2 regions of the Comamonas sp. MYb396 genome follow, and region 1 is predicted to be linked to the other one. Evidence: riboswitches for the same ligand, from Rfam matches in the RefSeq annotation. Region 1 holds a riboswitch; the other holds the start of a gene.

Region 1 (3,412 bases):
ATACTGCATCTCTTCGAGGCTGGGTGTGATCAGGCCCGACAGGCCAATGATGTCCGCGCCCTCGGCCTTGGCCCGGGCCAGGATCTCGTGGCAGGGCACCATCACGCCCATGTTGATGACCTCGAAGTTATTGCACTGCAGCACCACGGTGACGATGTTCTTGCCGATGTCATGCACATCGCCCTTGACGGTGGCGATGACGATCTTGCCCTTGCTCGAGACATCCATGCCCGCCGCTTCCTGCTGGCGCTTTTCCTCTTCGATATAGGGCACCAGATGGGCCACGGCCTGCTTCATCACGCGGGCCGACTTGACCACCTGGGGCAGGAACATCTTGCCGGCGCCAAACAGGTCGCCGACGATGTTCATGCCGTCCATCAGCGGGCCTTCGATCACATGCAGCGGGCGCCCGCCGCCTTGCACCACGATGGCCTGGTAGGCCTCTTCGGTGTCTTCGGTGATGAAGTCGGTGATGCCATGCACCAGCGCATGCGACAGGCGCTCGTTCACCGTCTTGGGGCTGTCGGGCGTGCCGCGCCATTCGAGCTTCTTGCTGTCGTCCTTGGCACCGCTCTTGGCGCTGTCGGCCACTTCGACCAGGCGCTCGCCGGCGTCGGGGCGGCGGTTGAGCACCACGTCTTCGACGCGCTCGCGCAGCACCGGCTCCAGGTCGTCATAGACGCCGACCATGCCGGCGTTGACGATGCCCATGTCCATGCCCGCCTGGATCGCGTGGTACAGGAACACGGTGTGGATCGCTTCGCGCACCGGGTCGTTGCCGCGGAACGAGAACGACACGTTGGACACGCCGCCGCTCACCTTGGCGCCGGGCAGGTTCTGCTTGATCCAGCGCGTGGCCTCGATGAAGTCCACGCCGTAGTTGTTGTGCTCTTCGATGCCGGTGGCCACGGCAAAGATGTTGGGGTCGAAGATGATGTCCTCGGGCGGAAAACCGACCTCGTCGACCAGGATGCGGTAGGCGCGCTCGCAGATCTCGATCTTGCGCTCGTAGGTATCGGCCTGGCCTTTTTCGTCAAAGGCCATGACCACGGCAGCGGCGCCATAGCGCTTGACCAGGCGCGCGTGTTTCTTGAATTCGTCCACGCCCTCCTTCATCGAGATGGAGTTGACGATGCCCTTGCCCTGGATGCAGCGCAGGCCCGCCTCGATCACCTCCCATTTGGAGCTGTCGACCATGATGGGCACGCGGGCGATATCGGGCTCGGAGGCGATCAGGTTCAGAAAACGCACCATCGCGGCCTTGCTGTCGAGCATGGCCTCGTCCATGTTGACATCGATCACCTGGGCGCCGTTTTCCACCTGCTGGCGCGCAACGGCCAGCGCCTCTTCGTACTGCTCGTTCAGGATCAGGCGCGCAAAGGCCTTGGAGCCCGTCACGTTGGTGCGTTCGCCCACGTTGACAAACAGGCTGTCCTCGCCAACAAACACGGGCTCCAGGCCCGACAGGCGCATGGGAGGAACGGAAACGGGGGCAGCAGACGCGGACATGGGGCTCACCTGTGAAAACCAGAAAACAGAGACAGAACAGGTGAGCGCCGTTGATGCGGGCCATGCCGTGCATGCCCGTCGACCTGCCCCAAGCCTGACAGGCCTGCGATGGGGTACCACCGGCCTGCTGCAGCGCTCCTTGGGACAAGGCCCTGCATTTTAAGCCAGGCCGGCCGCTGGAGCACAGGCAGGGGGACTTGTTCATAGCCGAAAACACCACTCACCGTTGTTGGTTATAGCCCTATTCAATCAGACGATGCTTCGGCATTCACCCATATTGCAGCGCTTTGCCGGCAAAAAACACCAACCCATAGTCAACACCGGCTTTCTGTTTTCAAACAGGTCCAGGCCTGCTCTTTGAGGAGAATTCCCTTGCATCTGAGTTTCAGTGCTTACTACACCCTGATCTTTGCCGTCCTCGTGCTCTTGCTGGGCAAGTGGCTGACGCGGCATATCCGCTTTCTGCGCGACTTCAATATCCCCGAGCCCGTCTCCGGCGGCCTGGTGGTGGCTGCCCTTATCTTTGCACTGCACCAGGCCACCGGCCTGACCCTGGCCTTTGCCACCGCGATGCAGACCAGCTTCATGCTGGTGTTCTTCTCGTCGATCGGGCTGAGCGCCAACTTTGCCAAGCTGCGTGAAGGCGGCATGGGCCTGGTGGTGTTTCTGGGCGTCATCGTCGCCTTTATCTTTGTGCAAAACGGTGTCGGCGTGGGCCTGGCCACCCTGCTGGGGCTGGATCCGCTCATTGGCCTGGTCGCGGGCTCGATCACCTTGCTGGGCGGCCACGGTACCGCTGGCGCCTGGGGCTCGGTGCTGGAGAACCAATACGGCCTGAGCGGCGCCACCGCGCTGGGCATTGCCTGCGCCACCTTTGGCCTGGTCATCGGCGGCCTGCTGGGCGGCCCCCTGGCCAAGCGCCTCATTACCCGCCATCAGCTGGCCCAGCCACGCACAATGATCGAAAAAGAAGTAAGCGACCACACCGAAAGCAACGACAGCAGCCAGGTCGCCAATTTCGAGACGCCCAATACCGCCCCGCGCCTGATCACTGCCGAGGCGGCCATCGAGACCCTGGCGCTGTTTGCCGGCTGCCTGGCCTTTGCCGAGTTCATGACCAGCGCCACCCAGGGCACGATGCTGCAGCTGCCCACCTTTGTCTGGGCGCTGGGCGGCGGCGTGGTGATCCGCAATGTGCTGGACTACGGCTTTGGCTTCAAGGTGTTTGACCGCGCCATCGACGTGTTTGGCAACGCCGGCCTGTCGATCTACCTGGCCATTGCGCTGCTGTCACTCAAGCTCTGGGAGCTGGCCGATCTGGCCGGGCCGCTGATGCTCATCCTGGCCGTGCAGACCGTGGCGCTGGCGCTGTTTGCCGTTTTCATCACCTTCCGCACCATGGGCCGCAACTACGATGCCGCCGTGCTGGCCGCCGGCCACTGCGGCTTTGGCATGGGCGCCACGCCCACGGCTGTGGCCAACATGCAGGCCATCACCAGCCAGTACGGGCCCTCGCACAAGGCCTTCTTGATCGTGCCGTTGGTGGGTGCGTTCTTTATCGACATCATCAATGCCTTTGTGCTGCAGCTGATGATTGCCTGGCTGCGCTAAAGCACAGCCATTAACAGCAACGGGGCGCCAGTGGTAACACGGCGCCCCGTTGCTTTTTCAGACCCCTACTGTGCCGACTGCGGCAGGCCAAACAGGCGGTCAAACGACCAGTTAAACACAAAGGTGTAGACCAGGAAGAACAGCAGCAGGCCGATGTCCATCACCAGCGCATCCCAGAGGCTGACCTCGAACCACCAGGCAAACAGGGGGACGAGCATGAAGACGAGACCCCCTTCCATGCCCAGCGCATGTGCAATGCGGCGGCCCAGGCCACGCCCACGGGTGGGCTGGG
Region 2 (3,412 bases), on a different contig from region 1:
AGCGCCAGGGCGGCTTGCACGCTGAGTAGGGGGGTGTCTGCCTGCCAGGCGATGGGGTAGCCGGGTACCTGCAGCAGCCAGCCTTGGGCGCCATCGCGAACCAATTGCACATCGGCCGCGACCTCGGCCAGGCCGCCATGGCGGCCGCTGGCCAGCGAGACGCCAAACTTGGCGGGCAGGCCCTCCAGCGCGGTATCGGCCAGCAGCGCCTGCTGCAAGGGCTCGGCCAGTGCGAGCACGCCGTCAGCGGGCTGGCTCAGCGGGTCGATGACCAGGTTGCGCAGCTGCTCCTGGCGGGCATCGCCATCGAGCAGGCCCTGGGCGGCCAGGGCCGCCAGCAGCGCGCCGTGCTGATTGGGGGCGACACCGCGCAGCTGGATATTGGCGCGGCTGGTGAGCTCCAGCAGGCCGGCGCCATGCTCGCTGGCCAGCTCGGCCAAGCGCAGCGCCTGCGCGGCCGACAACCTGCCCAGCGGTGGGCGCACCCGCACCACCAGCCCATCGCCAGAAGCCATGGGCTGCCAGGCGCCAGGGCACCAGCCTTGGGTCTGTGGAAGGGGAGAGGGTGGGGTGGCAAACATGGAGCAGGCGGCAGCGCAGTCGCAATGCCGGGGTGCTGAAGTGTAGCGAAGTGCCCGCTTGCCGCCGGGCAGCAGGCGCAAACCACCCCGGTTTTTTGTCACAATCGGGCGCATGACGCTTGCTGCCCCCCGCATCCTCTTGGTGGACGATGATCCGCATATCCGCCGCTTTGTGCGTCTGGCCATGGAGGACGAAGGCTGGCAGGTCTTCGAGGCCGACAGCGCAAGGCGTGGCCTGATCGAGGCGGCCAGCCGCCAGCCCGATGCGCTGGTGCTGGACCTGGGCCTGCCCGATGCCGATGGCAAGACGCTGATCACCGAGCTGCGCGGCTGGAGCGGCCTGCCGGTGCTGGTGCTCTCGGCCCGCGACCAGGAGGACGAGAAAGTGGCGGCGCTCGATGCGGGCGCGGACGACTACCTGAGCAAACCCTTTGGCGTGCCCGAGCTGCTGGCGCGCCTGCGCGTGATGCTGCGCCGCAGCCAGCGCAGTGGCGGCGAGCAGCCCGGCAGCACGGTGCACTTTGGCGATGTGGAGGTGGACCTGGCCACGCACGAGGTGCGCCAGGCGGGCGCTGCCGTGCACCTGACGCCGATCGAGTTCCGGCTGCTGGCAGCGCTGATCGCCGGCCAGGGCCGGGTGCTGACGCATCGCCAGCTGTTGCTGCAGGTCTGGGGGCCGGAATACCTGGACCGGCCGCACTACCTGCGCGTGCACATGGCCAACCTGCGCCAGAAGATCGAGGCCGAGCCGGCCCAGCCCCGCCATCTGCTTACCGAGCTGCAAGTGGGCTACCGCCTGGTGGGGTTACAGGGCTGATGCCCTTATAATCGCACTCCATCCGAGGAGCGTTGCAACGTTTCCCAGTCTGGCCAGGCGCCAGACCACCCTGGGGCGTGAGGCTCGGATTTCATCTCGCAACGACGCTCACCCACGCTTTCTGTGCGGTGAGATGGTCCTTCCCTTCTTCCGCGGAACGTGGTTTTTCATTCAATTTTTGGAGAAAACCATGAACGCTGCTGTTCGCTTCAATCCCGCTGACTCCGCGATTACCGATATTTCCCTGGCCGCTTGGGGCCGAAAGGAAATCAAGATCGCCGAAACCGAAATGCCTGGCCTGATGGCCGTGCGTGAAGAGTTCGCCGCTGCCCAGCCCCTGAAGGGCGCGCGCATCACCGGCTCGCTGCACATGACCATCCAGACCGCTGTGCTGATCGAAACGCTGACGGCGCTGGGCGCCCAAGTGCGCTGGGCCTCGTGCAACATCTTCTCGACCCAGGACCACGCCGCTGCCGCCATCGCCGAGACCGGCGTGCCCGTGTACGCGATCAAGGGCGAGTCGCTCAAGGACTACTGGGACTACACCCACGCGATCTTTGAATTCGGCGCCAAGGGCACCGAAGGCGAAGGCCCGAACATGATCCTGGACGACGGCGGCGATGCCACCATGCTGATGCACCTGGGCAAGAAGGCCGAAAAGGACATCTCCGTGCTGGCCAACCCCGGCAGCGAAGAAGAGAAGATCGTGTTTGCCGCGATCAAGGCCAAGCTGGCCGTGGACGCGACCTGGTACAGCCGCAAGTCGGCCCAGATCATGGGCGTGACCGAAGAGACCACCACCGGCGTGCACCGCCTGAACGAAATGTCGGCCAACGGCTCGCTGCTGTTCCGCGCGATCAACGTCAACGACTCGGTGACCAAGTCCAAGTTCGACAACCTCTACGGCTGCCGCGAATCGCTGGTGGACGGCATCAAGCGCGCCACCGATGTGATGATCGCCGGCAAGGTGGCTGTGGTGGCTGGCTACGGTGACGTGGGCAAGGGCTGCGCCCAGGCGCTGACTGCGCTGCGCGCGCAAGTCTGGGTGACCGAAATCGACCCGATCAACGCCCTGCAAGCGGCGATGGAAGGCTACAAGGTTGTGACCATGGAGTACGCCGCTGACAAGTGCGACATCTTCGTGACCACCACCGGCAACAAGGACATCATCCGCCACGAGCACATGGTCGCGATGAAGGACGAGGCCATCGTCTGCAACATCGGTCACTTCGACAACGAAATCGATGTCGCATCGATCGAGAAGTACGAGTGGGAGGAGATCAAGCCGCAGGTCGACCACATCACCTTCCCCGATGGGAAGAAGATCATCCTGCTGGCCAAGGGCCGACTGGTGAACCTGGGTTGCGCCACCGGCCACCCCAGCTTTGTGATGTCCAACTCTTTTGCCAACCAGACGCTGGCGCAGATCGAGCTGTTCACCCGCCCCGACGCCTACGAAGTGGGCAAGGTCTATGTGCTGCCCAAGGTGCTGGACGAGAAGGTTGCACGCCTACACCTGAAGAAGGTGGGCGCCCAGCTGACCGAGCTGACCCAGGCGCAAGCGGACTACATCGGCGTGAAGAAGGAAGGCCCGTACAAGCCTGAAACCTACCGTTATTAAATGGAGCGGTAATCCCAGCGCCTGGTGACACCCTTGTGTGCCGCCAGGCGCTGCAGCCCTGTTGGGCATTTGTTGTGAAGACGGGCTGCTCCGCTTGGGCGGGCCAGCCGGTCGTTTTGATTGAAGGAACGCGCATGCGCGCAGATGTGTTTTTGGTGGAAACGGGCCTGGCGTCGACCCGCTCGCAGGCGCAGCGCCTGATTGCTGCGGGTGTGCAATGGCGCACCACCTCGCTGGCCCCCTGGATCAAGGTGGCCAAGAACGGGGACGAGATTCCAGCAGGCGCCGATGTGGAGCTGCTCGATGACTCGGAAGCCAAGTACATCTCGCGCGGCGGCTTGAAGCTCGAAGGCGCCTTGGCCGCGACGGGCCTGGTGGTCCGGGACCTGCGCT

What was found. Region 1 has a riboswitch for S-adenosylhomocysteine ahead of metH (methionine synthase). Riboswitches for the same ligand answer to the same signal wherever they lie in the genome.
Region 2: linked by a shared signal. The riboswitch ahead of ahcY (adenosylhomocysteinase) and the one ahead of metH (methionine synthase) in region 1 are both predicted to bind S-adenosylhomocysteine.

The regions. Positions count from the first base shown of each region.
Region 1 covers NZ_JBBGYU010000010.1:110,996-114,407, forward strand. Annotated here, with positions in the region: gene metH (methionine synthase) at 1-1,509, opposite strand, end outside; S-adenosyl-L-homocysteine riboswitch at 1,545-1,656, opposite strand; gene gltS (sodium/glutamate symporter) at 1,882-3,120, shown strand; gene WH265_RS20785 (PACE efflux transporter) at 3,186-3,412, opposite strand, start outside.
Region 2 covers NZ_JBBGYU010000006.1:264,536-267,947, forward strand. Annotated here, with positions in the region: gene cobG (precorrin-3B synthase) at 1-581, opposite strand, end outside; gene WH265_RS15745 (response regulator) at 694-1,398, shown strand; S-adenosyl-L-homocysteine riboswitch at 1,417-1,515, shown strand; gene ahcY (adenosylhomocysteinase) at 1,589-3,019, shown strand; gene WH265_RS15755 (TlyA family RNA methyltransferase) at 3,154-3,412, shown strand, end outside.